3 regions of the Microbulbifer sp. CNSA002 genome follow, and region 1 is predicted to be linked to each of the others. Evidence: predicted binding sites of a transcription regulator. Region 1 holds the regulator's gene; each other region holds the start of a gene.
The links. Region 1 encodes sigma-54, which starts transcription at its own class of promoters, with help from an activator protein. Its sites were predicted from a motif close to TGGCACANNNNTTGCNNT; they were not measured.

Region 1 (5,393 bases):
GATCGCGATGGCAACACCCTAACTGCGGAGAAAATCGACTACGATCTCGCAACTGAGCAAATGAGCGCTCGCAGTCAGCCTGGCCAAGGCAGAGTTGAGATGATCTGGAAACCTGAGAGCACCGAAACCAGCGAGCCTGCTGAAGCTAATACCGACACAGACCAGTAATTCATCCAAATTTCAGTGCCTGCAAAACAGCGCTACTTACAATGATGTAATCCGCTACCCCTCTCGGCCGCGGTTAGATTTCAGGACTCATTATGCCAACGCTACAAGCGTTACACCTCGCCAAACAATATAAAAAAAGAAAAGTTGTCCAAGATGTCTCTGTCAGCGTCTCAAGTGGGCAGGTCGTTGGCTTACTTGGCCCCAATGGAGCCGGGAAAACCACCTGCTTCTATATGATCGCAGGGCTGGTGCAGGCCGATGCCGGGCAAGTCCTAATCGACAACGAAGATATTACCCGCCTATCAATGCACGGGCGCGCCCGCAAGGGAATCGGTTACCTGCCCCAGGAAGCCTCTGTTTTTCGACGCCTGTCAGTGCGTGACAATATTCTCGCAATCCTCGAAACCCGAAAAGGACTCAATCGTGCAAAGCGCGAAGAGCAGGCCCAGGAGTTGCTCGAAGAGTTCAATATCACACACATTGAAAACAGCCTAGGAATGGCCCTATCCGGCGGAGAGCGGCGCAGGGTGGAGATTGCACGAGCCCTGGCTACAGACCCAAGCTTTGTCTTGCTCGATGAACCCTTTGCTGGTGTAGACCCTATTTCAGTGAACGACATCAAACACATTATTCGCCACTTGCGGGACAGGGATATCGGCGTTTTGATCACAGATCATAACGTGAGAGAAACCCTGGATATCTGTGAAACTGCTTATATCGTCAGCGAGGGGCATATTATTGCCTCAGGCACACCCGATGATGTTCTCGCTAACCAACAGGTACGCGAAGTCTATTTGGGACATGAATTCACGATTTAATGGCAAATGATGACAAGTGTAACAAAATAGGCAAAATCTCGAAAAACATATCATATCCCACATAGAAATTGACCTTCTGGCAGGCAATAGTCGGCACGCTTATTGCTTGTAATAGTTTGAGGGCCAAGGTAGTCTGCGCCATCTCGGGTTAATTTTGACGAACCCTTTGTCGCACTGGCCTGCAACTTTAAATTATGAAGCAGTCTCTCCAGCTCAAGCTCGGCGCACAGCTAACCATGACCCCCCAGTTGCAGCAGGCAATACGCCTCCTGCAGCTCTCCACACTAGATTTACAGCAAGAAGTCCAGGCAGCCCTCGACAACAATCCAATGCTGGAAGCTGAGGGTGAAGATCTGGCTCAACAAGTAACTGCCGATACTGAGAGCAACGCACAACAAGAGCCGCCAGCCGCTGCAGGGGAGGGTTTAACCCACACAGCCGCTGAGGAAAAAGAGCTTGGTGATTCTGAATGGAACCAGGATATTCCAACAGAGCTGCCGGTTGATTCTCACTGGGACGACATTTACAGCAGCTATAGTGGTCCCGCCGAGGGCGACGACCCCAATTTTGAGCGCAATTCTTCCACCGACACACTTCAAGACCACTTGCGCTGGCAATTAAACCTGACAGCACTTTCCAGTCACGATAAATGGATCGGCGAGCACCTTATTGACGCCATCGACCCAAACGGTCTCCTCAATACCACCGTTGATGATGTGGCCAACTCCCTTCAGCTCGAAGAAGATGAGGTAGTTGCAGTCCTTAAAGCTGTGCAACAATTCGAACCAGCTGGCTGTGGGGCCAGAAGCCTCCAAGAGTGCCTTCAACTCCAGCTCAAGCAGCTACCAGCGGAAACTCCGTGGCTAAACGAAGCGCAGACCATCATTGAGCGCCACTTGGAATTACTTGGAAAAAGGGATTTCAGGCAACTCACCCGACGCACACGTCTCAACGAAGCCCAGCTCGGCGAAGTAATCCGCCTTATCCAGACACTAACCCCCAATCCAGGTGAGGAGTTCAGCGGGGAACAGCCCGCATATGTCATTCCCGATATTATTGTGTCCCGCAAGGATCACCGCTGGCTGGTCGAACTCAATCCAGAAATCACTCCCAAGATCCGGATTAATGGCCACTACGCCTCCCTGGTAAAACGGGCAGACAACTCCCGAGAAAACAATTTCATGCGGGATCACTTGCAGGAGGCCCGTTGGTTCTTGAAGAGCCTGCAGAGCCGCCACGACACCCTGCTAAAGGTCGCTACGTCCATTGTGGATAAGCAGCAAGGCTTTTTTGAAGAAGGCCCAGAGGCAATGCGACCAATGGTTCTGGCAGATATTGCTGAAACCATTGGCATGCATGAATCCACCATATCCCGAGTGACCACTCAAAAATATATGCTGACTCCACGGGGAGTTTTCGAACTCAAATATTTCTTCTCAAGCCACGTCAGTACAGATTCCGGTGAGGATGCTTCATCCACCGCCATTCGAGCCCTGATTCGCAAGCTGATTGACACGGAAGTACCTCGAAAGCCGCTATCAGATAACAAGATCACTCAGGAGCTGGACAAGCAAGGCATCAAGGTTGCGCGCCGAACGGTAGCGAAATACCGTGAATCTATGGGCATCCCCTCCTCAAGTGAGAGAAAGAGGCTCATTTAAACCACAACCCAAACACAGCCAATTAACCTGACCCCTAACCCACCTCCAGTCATGCGCCACTGGCGCCTTCCGCCCCCAACCTGCAACCAAAATCCAAAATTTGAGTGTATCCTTCCATTCTGGCCCACTTCCTAGTAGGGTTGCGACCCGATAGGGGGTGAGCGCCGGCTTGTGATGCACCTTTAAGGAGAAATCCATGCAGATCAATATTAGTGGCCACCACGTCGACGTTACCTCACCTATGCGCAGCTACTGCGAAAGCAAAATGGAGAAGCTGTCCAGACATTACGACAACATCACCAACGCGCAAGTAATTTTATCTGTCGAAAAACTGATCCAAAAGGCTGAGGCGACGGTACATATAAACGGTCACGACCTCTGTGCTGGATCCGAAGACAGAGATATGTACGCGGCAATTGATGCGCTCACCGATAAGCTGGACCGCCAACTGAAAAAACACAAAGAGAAGTTGCAGAACCATCGCTGAACTATGACACTGGAAGCATTACTCTCTCCCCGCCTTAGCCTTTGCCATCTGGCGGGGAGCAGCAAAAAAAAGCTACTGCTCAATATTGCCCAGGCCATCGCCGAACAATATCCTCAACACGACTCCGATACAGTTTTTAATCAACTGATCGCCCGTGAGCGCCTTGGTTCCACCGGTATCGGCGATGGAGTTGCCATTCCCCATTGCAGGCTGCCCGGCTGTGATAGCCCCATTGGGGTTCTCTGTACCACCCAGCCCGCCATTGATTTTGACTCTGCCGACCGTCAGCCTGTCGATTTGCTATTTACTCTTCTGGTCCCCGAAGATGCTGAACAGGAACATCTGGATACACTAGCCGAAATCGCCGCTCTGTTTTCCAACAGCCTGGTTAGAGATAAGCTAAGGCAAGCACAAAGTAGTGATGAGCTATATGCCCTCGCTATTGATAGTACCGCAGCCGCCTAGAGGAGGTTTTGTTAGTAACTGAGTCTCAGAGCTGACATTCGCCTCATTGTTCAGGTAGTGCAACAAGCGAAATAATAAAAACTTGATCAAAGAAAAGGGCTCTCCATGCGCTTGGTGATAATTAGTGGACGCTCCGGCTCCGGAAAAAGTTCTGCACTGCAATTACTGGAAGATGTCGGCTTCAATTGTATCGACAACCTTCCCACCAGCCTGCTCCCGGAGCTGGTTAAGAGGGTCAAGGCACAACCGCCAAAAGAAAACACACCTCTGGCCCTGGGTGTCGATGCCCGCAATCTCTGGCAAGACATTAGACAGGCTCCCAGTGTTATTGAGTCCTTGCGCGAGGCAGGGGTTCAATGTGATGTTATCTATCTCGATGCCCGCGAACCGGTTTTAGTACAGCGATTCAGTGAGACCAGACGGAAACACCCTCTCAGCAATGATTGCACCCATTTGCTAGAAGCTCTCAACCAGGAAAAAGAGCTGCTCACCCCTATCTCAACCATCGCGGATATGGTTATTGATACCAGCACCTTGAGTTTGCACCAACTGCGCGAACTTATTAAAAATCGTGTTGTTGGTGAACAATCAAACAGCATGGCGATTCTTTTCCAGTCCTTCGGGTTCAAGTATGGGGTACCTGTGGATTCAGACTTGATTTTTGACTTGCGCTGTCTACCCAATCCCTACTGGGAACCAGCTCTAAGAGAAAAAACCGGTAAGGATATCGAGGTCGCTGAATTCTTGCGCTCTCACCCAGAGACCGCAAAGATGGAGAGTGACATCACCAACTTTTTGGAAAACTGGCTGCCCTCCTACCAGAAAAGTAATCGCAGCTACACCTGTGTCTCTATCGGCTGCACTGGGGGCCGACATCGATCAGTTTATATGGTTGAACAGCTGGTAAAGAAATTTTCCAAAGAGTTTGATAACGTCCAGATACGCCACAGGGAGCAACAAAAATAGATTTTTGTCGAGCAGCGCAATGCAGAAACACCAACTGACCATCATCAATAAACTCGGCTTGCACGCCCGCGCTGCAAGCAAGTTCGCGCAGACTTCCTCCAAATTCTGCTCCAATATTAAAGTGCATTGCCAGGGTAAAGCCGTAGATGGAAAAAGCGTGATGGCCCTAATGTTGCTAGCTGCAGGCAAAGGCACGGAGCTGGAACTGGAAATAGAGGGGACAGATGAAAATGCCGCCCTGGAAGCTATCAGCACACTGATCTCCGATCGATTCGGCGAAGCTGAATAGAGGCCAGTATACTATTGCCACGAAAAGCTCACTCTTAACATTAAATCGCTAAGCTTTTACATCGCCTCCCAAATCCACCACTAGCAGTAAGGACTTGTTGTGCCCAGCTCTCCCCAAGCCGAAATCAAATTCCGCGCACAGAATCAGCTGGGTGAGCTGTATGCCGCGCTGGATAGCGGTACGGGACAAGAAGTCCGGCGCATGCTCAAGACCCTGACTCCCCAGAGTGTTGCGCAATTGCTGGAGAGCTCTCCACCCCGTATCCGCCAGGTACTTTGGAATTTGGTGGACAGGGAAATAGAGGGTGAGGTCCTGCAGGAACTCACCGACGATGTGCGCAGCCAGATCCTCGCGACTATGGATACCGAGGAGATGGTGGAGGTGATGGAAGGCCTGGATGCCGACGATATCGCCGATATACTTCAGCAGCTGCCGGAGCGAGTTGTTGCCGAAGTGCTCTCATCAATGACGGAAACCGACCGCCTCCGGGTTGAAAGTGTTCTCGCTTATGATGAGAACACGGCCGGCGGTTTAATGGA
Region 2 (5,393 bases), 1.3 Mb from region 1:
CATTGCTAATTGCTTTGGCTGCTCGCAAGCAGGCTAGGTGCTGGCGCAACAAACCGGTTTTTTTACGACCCGCTCGAATATTCTTAATTCGAACCGGTACTCCCAAACAAACAGACAAAGTGAGGGAAGTCCGCAAAATCTGTCCGCCGCCCTCCCCCTGGGCGCCGTCTATCTCAATCACTGTTTAATTCCTTAAAATTTACATCTTTTTTTGGTGAATGGCGCCTTTAAGCCGTAGGGCGTAACTTCACCAACTCATTCATCACCCCATCGAGACCGCCATATACGGAAATTTTATCGATGCGGGTACTGACCCGTTCCAAAGCTTCCAGTTCTTTCAAGCGCAACAGTACCGGGTTGTTATCCATCAGCTTGGCGGTATTGTGCAGAGATCTCATTGCTTGGGTTTCTTCTCTGCGCTTAATCAGATTTGCCTCAGATTCCTTCTGTGCTTCTACAACCTGATTAAGGATCATTTTCATATCGCCGGGCAAAATAATATCCTTGACTCCGACACTAGTAAGCTCGATACCATATTTCACCAGCTTGTCACGGATGCCAGTCGCAATCACAATATTCAGCCTGTCCTTATCGGCCAGAAGGCTATCCAGGGTTTGGGTACCCACGGCCTCGCGCAAGTGCAGCTGCAATTCGCGATAAATAAAGCCTGTACTATCGCTGAGCTTTAGCGCTACTTTTTTTGCATCGGCAATTTTGTAAGCACCAGTCAAGTTGATACGCAGGCTGACCCGATCCTTGGTCAGAATTTCCTGGCCACTGACTTCGATGGTTTTTAACCGCAAGTCCAGTACCTTGACCTCGATAGAGCGGTTGTATTTCCAGTAGCCATAACAGCCGGGCTGTAACACCTTTTCCAACTTACCGTTGACCATTAACAGGCCCACGTGCTCATCGGGAATCTCGTTGTAGCTTACCGCCTGAAGGGCGGTGCGCATTTGTCCAGCACGTACACCTCGCCCCAGTAAGCCCAGGACTTTTTTATCGATGGCGTATTCCTCAGAAATGTCCACGATTTCCACCCGCACGGATTCACCGCCCTTCCACACAGCACGAAAAGTACCCGGTGGCAAAATATCGACCAAGTGATTATCCCGGTAAAACAATCCCACCTGATGGTCTGACAATTCATAGGATTGCAGGTATTCACCAAGGATCTCACCATAGGTGTTTAACAAAAATTTGGCTTTGATTTCACCGAATACCACATCGGTAATATCATAAGTTTCTGCCCGTACATCACCGGACAATAGGGATATACGATGGCTGCCAGGTGGCAGCACCCCTTCAAAACGGTTGCGGCGAAATAGCAACACTCGCTCGCTATCCGCAACATCCACGTTCTTCCATATTTTGAACAGAGATATCATGGTTCTTATCTTTTATTCCGTTTCCATACTGCGCTACCCCATTGGGCCGCAAGGGTGGGGCCCGTCCAGCGACAGGTGGTAAACCGTTTGTGCCGAGTTGGCCCCAGCGGCAGAGGAATTACGATTTTCTCCACTTAGCTCCCCCTGAGCCTACAGCCAAAATTCTTGGCCAGGAGACACAATCATAAATCTTGCCGCTGGATCGCACAGGGCAGACCCACGATTAACGACACAGTTGCCAGAATGCCTCCGCAGTAAATCGCTAAATCCTATTTACCGTATCAAGAGGCTATCGGACCCCAGGTAGATTTTTAATGGGGAATCGAACCCCAGGCTCTCGCCTCTTTCCAGGTCGTTTGGATAACGATGGGACTTTGACAGGAATCGAACCTGCTACCAATCGATAAGTTATCGACTGCTCTACCAAGTGAGCTACAAAGTAGGCGTTTGAACTTCTATCCCGTGGGTACACCTGCCGCCATAGGCGGTGGTGCCGGGCCGGAATTCAGAACCGGCTCCGCTGACGGGCTAAAGAACTCAAACTCGGTTGCGGCAACCCGGCGAATTCGCTCGGCGGCCTGCATACTTTAGCAATTGCCTTAGTTCGGCCGATCCCTGGCCTAAAACGCGTCAGCCTTTGACGCAAACCACTTGCTTGAGGGTGTAGACGATTTCCACCAGGTCTTTCTGTGCTGCCATAACCTTTTCGATAGGTTTGTAGGCCGATGGGGTTTCATCGATCACACCCTCGTCTTTTCGGCATTCCACATCGGCGGTGGCCGCGCGATGCTCTTCCAGGGAGACCAGCTTTTTGGCCTTGGTACGGGACATCACTCGTCCGGCCCCATGGCTACAGCTACAGAAGCTTTCTTCGTTACCCAGCCCCCGCACAATAAATGACTTGGCCCCCATACTACCGGGAATAATACCCATTTCGCCGGCACGCGCTCTTACAGCGCCTTTCCGGGTCACCAACACATCTTTGCCATAATGATGCTCGCGGGAAACGTAATTGTGGTGACAATTCACCGCTTCCATCCGTGCCTCAAAATCCATTCCCAGGGCCTGCTTCACCGCGCTAATAGTTCGCACCATCATTACTTCGCGATTGATACGGGCAAACTCCTGCGCCCACTCCACCGCCTGCACATAGTCATCAAAGTGCTCTGTACCTTCCGGGAAATAGGCCAGGTCACTGTCCGGTAAGTGGATATGCCAGCGCTCCATATCCCGCTTGGCTTTCTCAATAAAGTAAGTACCTATTCTATTTCCCACTCCCCGAGAGCCACTATGCAACATCAACCACACGCTACCCTGTTCATCCAGGCACATCTCGATAAAGTGATTGCCTGTGCCGAGTGTTCCCAGGTGATTGATATTATTAGTATTTTTTAATACTGAATGCCTCTCTTTGAGCAGTTCAAACTGGGCGGCAAGAGGCACCCAACCGGCAAGTGCATCGTCCGGTGGGTTCTCCCAAGCCCCCTTATCCCGCCCTCTCCCCCGGTGTCGTCCAGTACGGCCGTGGGGCACAGCGCGTTCGATGGCGCTGCGCACTCCAGCCAGGTTGTCCGGCAGTTGCGCCGCCGTCAGGCTGGTGCGAACCGCCATCATACCGCAGCCAATATCCACCCCTACGGCAGCGGGAATTACTGCCCCTAGAGTTGGGACCACGCTGCCAATGGTGGCGCCTTTGCCTAGATGTACATCAGGCATCGCCGCGACCCATTTATGGACGAATGGCATCTGCGAGATATTTTTGAGCTGCGCTTTGGCTTCATCTTCAAAAGGCACACCCAGGGTCCAAGACTTAATCGGTACCCCACCTGCCTGCATTACTTCATATGGCATTGGTTTCATCTTCCACCCCTTTTGAAACCGCGCTTGGTATTCATGTGTTTCATTTAGTTATTGATATAGCGAATTGGGTGCCAACTTTTGCAGACAACTGAAAAATACTTGTAACCTATTGTTTTTTAACGATTTATTTTTTATCTCAGGATTTTTTCGTAGAATTCTTGAGACAGGGGATTCATAAATATCTATCTTTTTTGATAGTTAAATCATATTTTAGATAGCATGAAGACAATCGCTATCAGTATTCTCGGTACCAGCAAGGACCGGCGCGGCAAAGGCGACAAGCGCTGGGATAAATGGCGCCCAAACATTTCCATGTGCCAGCACGATGACCTATTGATCGATCGGCTGGAGCTCCTTTTCGACAACCACTCGAGAAGCCTGGCTGACCAGGTCACAGAAGATATTGCGCGGGTCTCTCCAGAGACCGAAGTGGTCCACCACCGGGTGAACTTCAATGACCCTTGGGATTTCGAGAGTGTGTATAGCAATCTGCTGGATTTCGCCCGCGCCTATAGCTTCAAGCCGGATGACGAGCAGTACCTGGTGCATATCACCACCGGTACTCATGTAGCCCAGATCTGCTTGTACCTGTTAACAGAGGCGGGGTATTTCCCCGGGCGTCTGCTGCAAACTTCCCCGGCGCGAAAGAACAGTAGCTTGCCGGGCGAATACCAAATCATCGATTTGGACCTGTCCAAATACGACCAGATTGCCTCGCGCTTCCAGAGGGAACACCAGGAGGGCACCACCTATCTGAAGGGGGGAATCGAGACCAACAATCTCGCTTTTAACCAGATGATCGAGCAGCTGGAGCAGGTATCGATTCGCTCCGACGCCCCCATACTAATTACCGGTCCCACAGGGGCAGGTAAATCCCAGCTGGCCCAGCGTGTCTTTGAACTACGCAAGCAGCGGGGCAAGCTGGAGGGTGGCCTGGTAGCCGTTAACTGCGCCACCCTGCGCGGCGAAAATGCCATGTCCGCCCTGTTCGGCCATCGTAAAGGCGCCTATACCGGTGCCACCACCCACCGGCCGGGCTTGCTTATGGAAGCAGATAAGGGCCTGCTGTTTCTCGATGAAATCGGTGAGTTGGGATTGGATGAGCAGGCCATGTTATTGCGTGCGATTGAGCACAAACGCTTTATGCCTTTCGGCTCTGATAAGGAAGTAAGCAGTCACTTCCAGCTGATCGCCGGTACCAACCGGGATCTGGTACAGCTCTGCCAAGAAGGTAAATTTCGCGCGGACCTGCTCGCCCGTATCGATCTGTGGACCTACCGACTGCCCTCTCTACGAGAGCGTATTGAAGACCTGGAACCCAATATAGATTTTGAGCTGGAGGCTTTCTCCAGGAAATCCGGGCATCTTGTCAGCTTTAATAGAGCAGCACGGGAAAAGTACCTGAGTTTTGGGCGCTCCCGCGAGGCCAGCTGGTCTGCGAACTTTCGCGACCTTAACGCCAGTATCCTGCGTATGGGTACCCTCGCCGATGGTGGGCGTATCACGACTCAGGTAGTAGAAGAGGAAATCCATAGGTTGCGGATTAAATGGCAAAATCCAGTAACAGATTCATCACTATCCCTTGCCCGTATCGAAGCACTGTTGGGTCGTGACCACACCGAACAGATGGATTACTACGAGCAAATCAAACTAGCTGGGCTAATTCAGGTTTGTGCAGAGTCCAATTCGATGGCAGAAGCCGGACGCAAATTATTTCAAGTAAGCCGCACCTCAAAAAAATCCAATAACGACTCACACCGGGTACGCCAACTTTTAGATAAATACGGTCTTAAATTCGACCAGCTGAATAAAACATAGAGGCCACTTGGCATTATTTTTTGTTAGTCTGATTCCAAAAGCCGGATGCTGGATCATGGAATGAAATACACCTATTTAACGCCGCTTATTTTCTTTCTCAGCGCATGTGAGCCAACCCAATTCGCAGGTGGTACCGCCTTGCCAGATGGCTCTGTTTACAAAGGCGAGATGCTTAACGGTCTGTTTCATGGACGGGGTCAGCTCGAATGGCCAAATGGCAGCCATTATCGTGGCGATTTTCGAGAAGGTCGCATGACAGGTGAAGGTGAGTTAACTGGAAGTGATGGCTGTAGCTATGAAGGGGAATTCCGCAATGGAGAGCCCCAC
Region 3 (5,393 bases), 920 kb from region 1:
CTCTAGGTTCCTGTATTAGCTAATTCGGTAGTCAGGGGCAGATAAATTTGGAAAATGCTACGGCCGGGTTGGCTGTCACACTTAATCAGCCCCTTGTGCTGATTAATAATGTTCTGGGAAATTGAAAGTCCAAGGCCTGAACCCTCGGCGCGGCCGGAGATCATCGGGAAGAATATCCGCTCGCGAATATCCTCCGGTATGCCCGGGCCGTTATCTTCAATTTCTATACGGCAGACCAATGGACAGTTGCGGCGGCCAATGGTGAATTGGCGCTGGATACGCGTACGCAATACCATCTCCCCACTACTGAGGCCAATACTTTCATCGATGGCTTGCATGGCGTTGCGGGCAATATTAAGCAGCGCCTGAATCAATTGTTCGCTATCGGCGGGGACATCGGGAATAGACGGATCGTAGTCCCTGCGAATTTGAAGCTCACCGATACACTCAGCATCCAGCAACTGGGCAACCCGCTCCAGAACCTCGTGCACATTAACCGGTTGCAGTACTACCGGCTGGCGTGGTCCCAATAAACGGTCAACCAGATTGCGCAGGCGATCCACTTCCTCGATGATAATCTGTGTATATTCGTCTAACTCCCGGTCCGGCAACTCGCGCTGCAATAGTTGTGCAGCCCCACGGATACCACCGAGGGGGTTCTTGACCTCATGGGCCATACCGCGAACCAGGTTTCGTGTCGTTTCCTGGGCACTGAGCAGTGCATCTTCCCTGGCAATTCGCAACAGGCGATCCATCGGCTGCACTTCCACAAGTAGCACAGAAAACTCGGGGACCGGGCTGACTGAGTAATCCACGGTCCGGGTTTCAAGATTGTTCAACCTCCAACTGGCCCGGCGCACTGTATACTTCTCATTTTTGCGCAATGCTTCCCGCATAGCCTCATAGGCAGTGGGAGATTCTCGCACCACCTCCTCCAACTTCGAGCCTTTAACCCGGGTACTGGAGGCGGCCAACAAGTCCTCAGCAGCATTGTTCAAATAGCAAAGCGATAAGTTTTCATCCAGCACCAACACTGCGGAAGTCAGGCTATCGAGTAATTGGCGCAACTGGCGATCATTCAGCATTCACAAAATTTCCGATTCATTCCGAGGCTCTGACCAAACTCCCTTTGGTCACCCCCAGCAAACTAGCGCTGTATCTAGTCAGTGCAAAAAGCAAACCAAAATGGCGCATATGCTGGCATTTGCAGGCGGGAACAACTTCAACCGGACACAATCGGTGCGCAGTTAGCTGCAGTGGCATAGCGAGTTATTCAGCTTAAAAAATGAGATGCCGCCAGTCACAGGCAGAATGCACCATAACGGTGCGCAGGTCAAAAAACAAACAAGCGGAATTAGGAGAGGGTTAGAAGTGAGAGGGCAATTAGATTGAGGGGGCTTTCGCCCCCCAGTATTCAACCCCTGGCTATGGGTCGCTTCACGTAAATTGTGACCACGCGGGATTGAGCCAGAACCCGCCCATTTGAACCCACTAAGACGGCCTGCAGAGTATGTGTTCCACGTTCAAGAGCCGAGATATCTAGAGCATTACCGTCAGAACTCCCCTGCCAGCGCTGCCCATCAATAACCGCATAGAAGCTCGAACCTTCTGGATAGGCTGGAGTTACTTGCACCTCAAGCGCAATCAGGGTTTGCCCAGGGGGGATAGTAGCCTCATTAATTGGGCTCACAATCTGGATAGAAACAGCCCCGGAACCCCTATTTTTGCCGTTTGGCGACAGCTTTCTTGAGGGTAGCTGTCGAGGTAAAGCGATCGGCTGGATGTTGATCGGTGCCAACTCAACTTCCTCCAAGTTTCCATTTGGAGGTGGCGTGTCACTAAAGGTTACCTGACCATCGGGACCCACTATCTTGTATATGGCCCCAGTCTCTGCGAAAGCCACAACAGCTACTATGGGCAAAGCCAATAAAACAGCTTTCAGTAGTTTTTGAATTCCCAACATTCTATTAGCCACCCTGCGACTCCCCCCATTTCAGGTACAGGGACTTTCATACTTTTGGCGCCATTTATTGCTGCTGCAGACCACAGAGCCCTCAAGTCCCGGCTGACAGTGTACTCGCAATAAAAAAGCCCGCACCAGGGTGGCGCGGGCTTTTCGAGAACGGCTCGACGGCATCACGGTGATGCCGGTCGCCATTACACGGAGTAGTACATATCGAACTCGACCGGGTGAGTGGTCATGTTCAGACGCTCTACTTCTTCACGCTTCAGCTCGATGTAGGCATCGATAGCATCGTTAGTGAATACACCACCGGCTGTCAGGAACTCGCGATCCTGGTCCAGAGCATCCAGGGCACCTTCCAGACTGGAAGCGACAGTCGGGTACTCAGCCAGCTCTTCCGGCGGCAGGTCGTACAGATCCTTGTCCGCAGCATCGCCAGGGTGGATCTTGTTCTTGATACCGTCGAGACCCGCCATCAGCAGCGCGGCGAAAGACAGGTACGGGTTGGCGGTCGGGTCCGGGAAGCGAGTCTCGATGCGCTTACCTTTCGGGGAGGGCACGAAAGGAATACGGATAGACGCAGAGCGGTTGCGCGCAGAGTAAGCCAGGATTACCGGCGCTTCGAAGCCAGGTACCAGACGCTTGTAAGAGTTGGTGGAAGCGTTACACAGCGCGTTCAGGGCGCGAGCGTGCTTAACGATACCGCCGATGTAGTACAGAGCAGCTTCGGACAGACCAGCGTAGGCGTCACCGGCAAACTGGTTTACGCCATCCTTGCTAAAGGACTGATGAACGTGCATACCGGAACCGTTATCGCCAACCAGCGGCTTGGGCATAAAGGTCGCGGTCTTGCCGTAGGCGTGGGCAACGTTGTGTACAGCGTACTTGAGGATCTGTACTTCGTCCGCTTTCTTGGTCAGGGTGTTGGCGGCAACGCCGATCTCACACTGGCCGGCAGTACCTACTTCGTGGTGATGCACTTCTACGCGCAGGCCCATCTGTTCCATCGCAGAACACATAGCGGCGCGAACGTCGTGCAGGGAATCCACCGGAGGAACCGGGAAGTAACCGCCTTTAACGCCGGGGCGGTGACCAATATTGCCTTCGGCAAAGTTGTGACCAGAGGACCAGGCTGCTTCTTCGGAGTTGATCTTGTAGAAGGCGCCGCCCATTTCAGCACCCCAGGTAATATCGTCGAATACGAAGAACTCGGGCTCAGGACCGAACAGAGCGGTGTCACCCAGACCAGTGGACTTCAGGTATTCCTCAGCGCGCAATGCGATGGAGCGAGGATCTCGCTCGTAACCCTGACCGGTAATTGGGTCAACGATGTTACAGCGAATGATAACAGTGCTCTCATCGGTGAAGGGGTCGAGGAAAGCGGTCTCGTCGTCCGGCATCAGGATCATGTCGGATTCGTTGATGCCCTTCCAACCGGCGATGGAAGAACCATCGAACATTTTGCCTTCTTCAAAGAACTCACCGTCAACTTCCGACGCAGGGATGGAAACGTGTTGTTCTTTACCCTTGGTATCGGTAAAGCGCAGGTCTATCCATTTCGCTTCACTTTCATTAATCAAACCGAGCGTTTTCGCTGACATTGCAGTCCTCCAGGTCTTGAAAAGTAATTGGTCGCTATGCCTTGCTGTCGCTGCCGGCATTCACTCTCTACCTGGCGTGAAATAAAGCAAGGAGTGTGCCAAATTAGGGCAATCGCCTCATAGTCCCGGTTGGCGCCGGTGCGAGCCCCAGCAAAGTGCTGACGCAGCCAGGATAGATGTATTGTGGCCGAGCAGCCACATAAATACGCACCAAAATAGAACATATTTGCTCTCGCTTCGCCCGCAAACAGTGCACAACCAACTTGGCTCCGGCTAGTTTATAATGCCGCACCTTCTATCAACATGCGGTACCCCACGGATTCCCATGCACTTTGTCGTCAAGTTTTTTCCAGAGATCACCATCAAGAGCAACCCTGTGCGCAAGCGCATGTCGCGCCAGCTCAAGGACAACCTGCAGCGCCTGCTGCGCCAGCTGGACGACCGTATCCAGGTGCGAAAGGATTGGGAAAAGATCGATGTGATCGCGCCCGATGCTGTGTCCCACCTGGGTGGACGTATCGAAGAGGTGCTCTCTCACACCCCCGGCATCGCCAACTTCTCCCGCGTGCGCCAGTTCCCCCTGGGCGACCTGCACGACATGTACGAGAAAACCCTGTCGGTATGGGGAGACGCCCTGAAGGACAAGACTTTCTGCGTCAGGGTTAAGCGCACCGGCAAACACGACTTCCAATCCCTGGATGTGGAGCAGTACGTGGGCGGCGGCCTCAACAAGAACACTGAGGCATCCGGAGTCAAACTGAAAAACCCCGACATCACCGTTAAGCTGGAGATCCGCCACGATAAGCTCAACGTGATCGAAGAGCAGCATCCCGGCCTGGGCGGCTTCCCCCTCGGAACGCAAGACCCGGTATTGTCGCTGGTATCCGGTGGCTTCGATTCTACCGTGGCCAGTTACATGACCATGAAGCGCGGTATCCGCACCCACTTCCTGTTCTTCAACCTGGGCGGACGCCAGCACGAGCTGGGCGTGAAAGAAGTCGCCTACTACCTGTGGAACAAATACGGTGCTTCCCATCGGGTGCGCTTTATCACTGTGCCGTTTGACGAAGTCGTGGCAGAGATTCTCGAGCGGGTCGACGACTCCCATATGGGCGTCATTTTGAAACGCATGATGCTGCGCGCCGCCGATGTGATCGCCAAGGAGCTGGAGGTGGACGCCGTAGTCACCGGTGAAGCCATCGCCCAGGTTTCCAGCCAGACCCTGAAAAATCTGTCGGTGATCGACAGTGTTACCAATACCCTGGTATTGCGCCCACTGATCACCACCGACAAGACCGATATTATCCGTACCTCCCGGGCCATCGGCACTGAAGAGTTCGCCGCCAATATGCCGGAGTACTGCGGCGTTATCTCGGTTAAACCCACCACCCGCGCCAAAATTGAAAAGGTGGAGTCCGAGGAAAACCGCTTCGATTTCACCGTCCTCGATCGCGCTATCAGCAATCGGGTGATGCAAAATATTGATCAGGTGATCGAAGAAGTCGATGGCGAAGCACCGGATGTGGAGATCCGCGAGGAGCCGGGCAGCGCAGTGGTTATCGATATCCGCCACCCGGATGAAGAGGAGCTGGACCCGTTGGAGCTAGGCTGTGAGGTGCAGACTATTCCTTTCTACCGTCTCAACAACAGCTTTGCCCACCTGGACCAGGAGCGTGAGTACCTCCTGTATTGCTCCAAAGGCGTTATGAGCCGCCTGCACGCCTCACACCTGTTGGACGAAGGTTTTCGCAATGTGGGCGTGCTGCGCCCGCTGATTCCCCACAGACCGGAAACCATTAAGAAGTAACTTCTGCTCAAGGCGCGGGCAA

Region 2: a site for sigma-54 is predicted at 3,305-3,322, ahead of ACG1BZ_RS00670 (RtcB family protein). Genes of this name have one in related genera too.
Region 3: a site for sigma-54 is predicted at 3,648-3,665, ahead of glnA (glutamate--ammonia ligase). Genes of this name have one in related genera too.

Annotation. Positions count from the first base shown of each region.
Region 1 covers NZ_CP172449.1:4,083,317-4,088,709, forward strand. Annotated here, with positions in the region: gene lptA (lipopolysaccharide transport periplasmic protein LptA) at 1-168, shown strand, start outside; gene lptB (LPS export ABC transporter ATP-binding protein) at 261-986, shown strand; gene ACG1BZ_RS18165 (RNA polymerase factor sigma-54) at 1,181-2,647, shown strand; gene hpf (ribosome hibernation-promoting factor, HPF/YfiA family) at 2,844-3,134, shown strand; gene ptsN (PTS IIA-like nitrogen regulatory protein PtsN) at 3,138-3,599, shown strand; gene rapZ (RNase adapter RapZ) at 3,705-4,565, shown strand; gene ACG1BZ_RS18185 (HPr family phosphocarrier protein) at 4,585-4,854, shown strand; gene mgtE (magnesium transporter) at 4,954-5,393, shown strand, end outside.
Region 2 covers NZ_CP172449.1:142,564-147,956, reverse strand. Annotated here, with positions in the region: gene rtcA (RNA 3'-terminal phosphate cyclase) at 1-181, opposite strand, end outside; gene ACG1BZ_RS00685 (slipin family protein) at 228-1,388, opposite strand; tRNA gene ACG1BZ_RS00680 (tRNA-Ser) at 1,758-1,829, opposite strand; gene ACG1BZ_RS00675 (hypothetical protein) at 1,844-1,972, opposite strand; gene ACG1BZ_RS00670 (RtcB family protein) at 2,019-3,248, opposite strand; gene rtcR (RNA repair transcriptional activator RtcR) at 3,468-5,066, shown strand; gene ACG1BZ_RS00660 (C13 family peptidase) at 5,127-5,393, shown strand, end outside.
Region 3 covers NZ_CP172449.1:5,002,913-5,008,305, forward strand. Annotated here, with positions in the region: gene glnL (nitrogen regulation protein NR(II)) at 3-1,085, opposite strand; gene ACG1BZ_RS22105 (DUF4124 domain-containing protein) at 1,415-1,975, opposite strand; gene glnA (glutamate--ammonia ligase) at 2,158-3,564, opposite strand; gene thiI (tRNA uracil 4-sulfurtransferase ThiI) at 3,890-5,371, shown strand.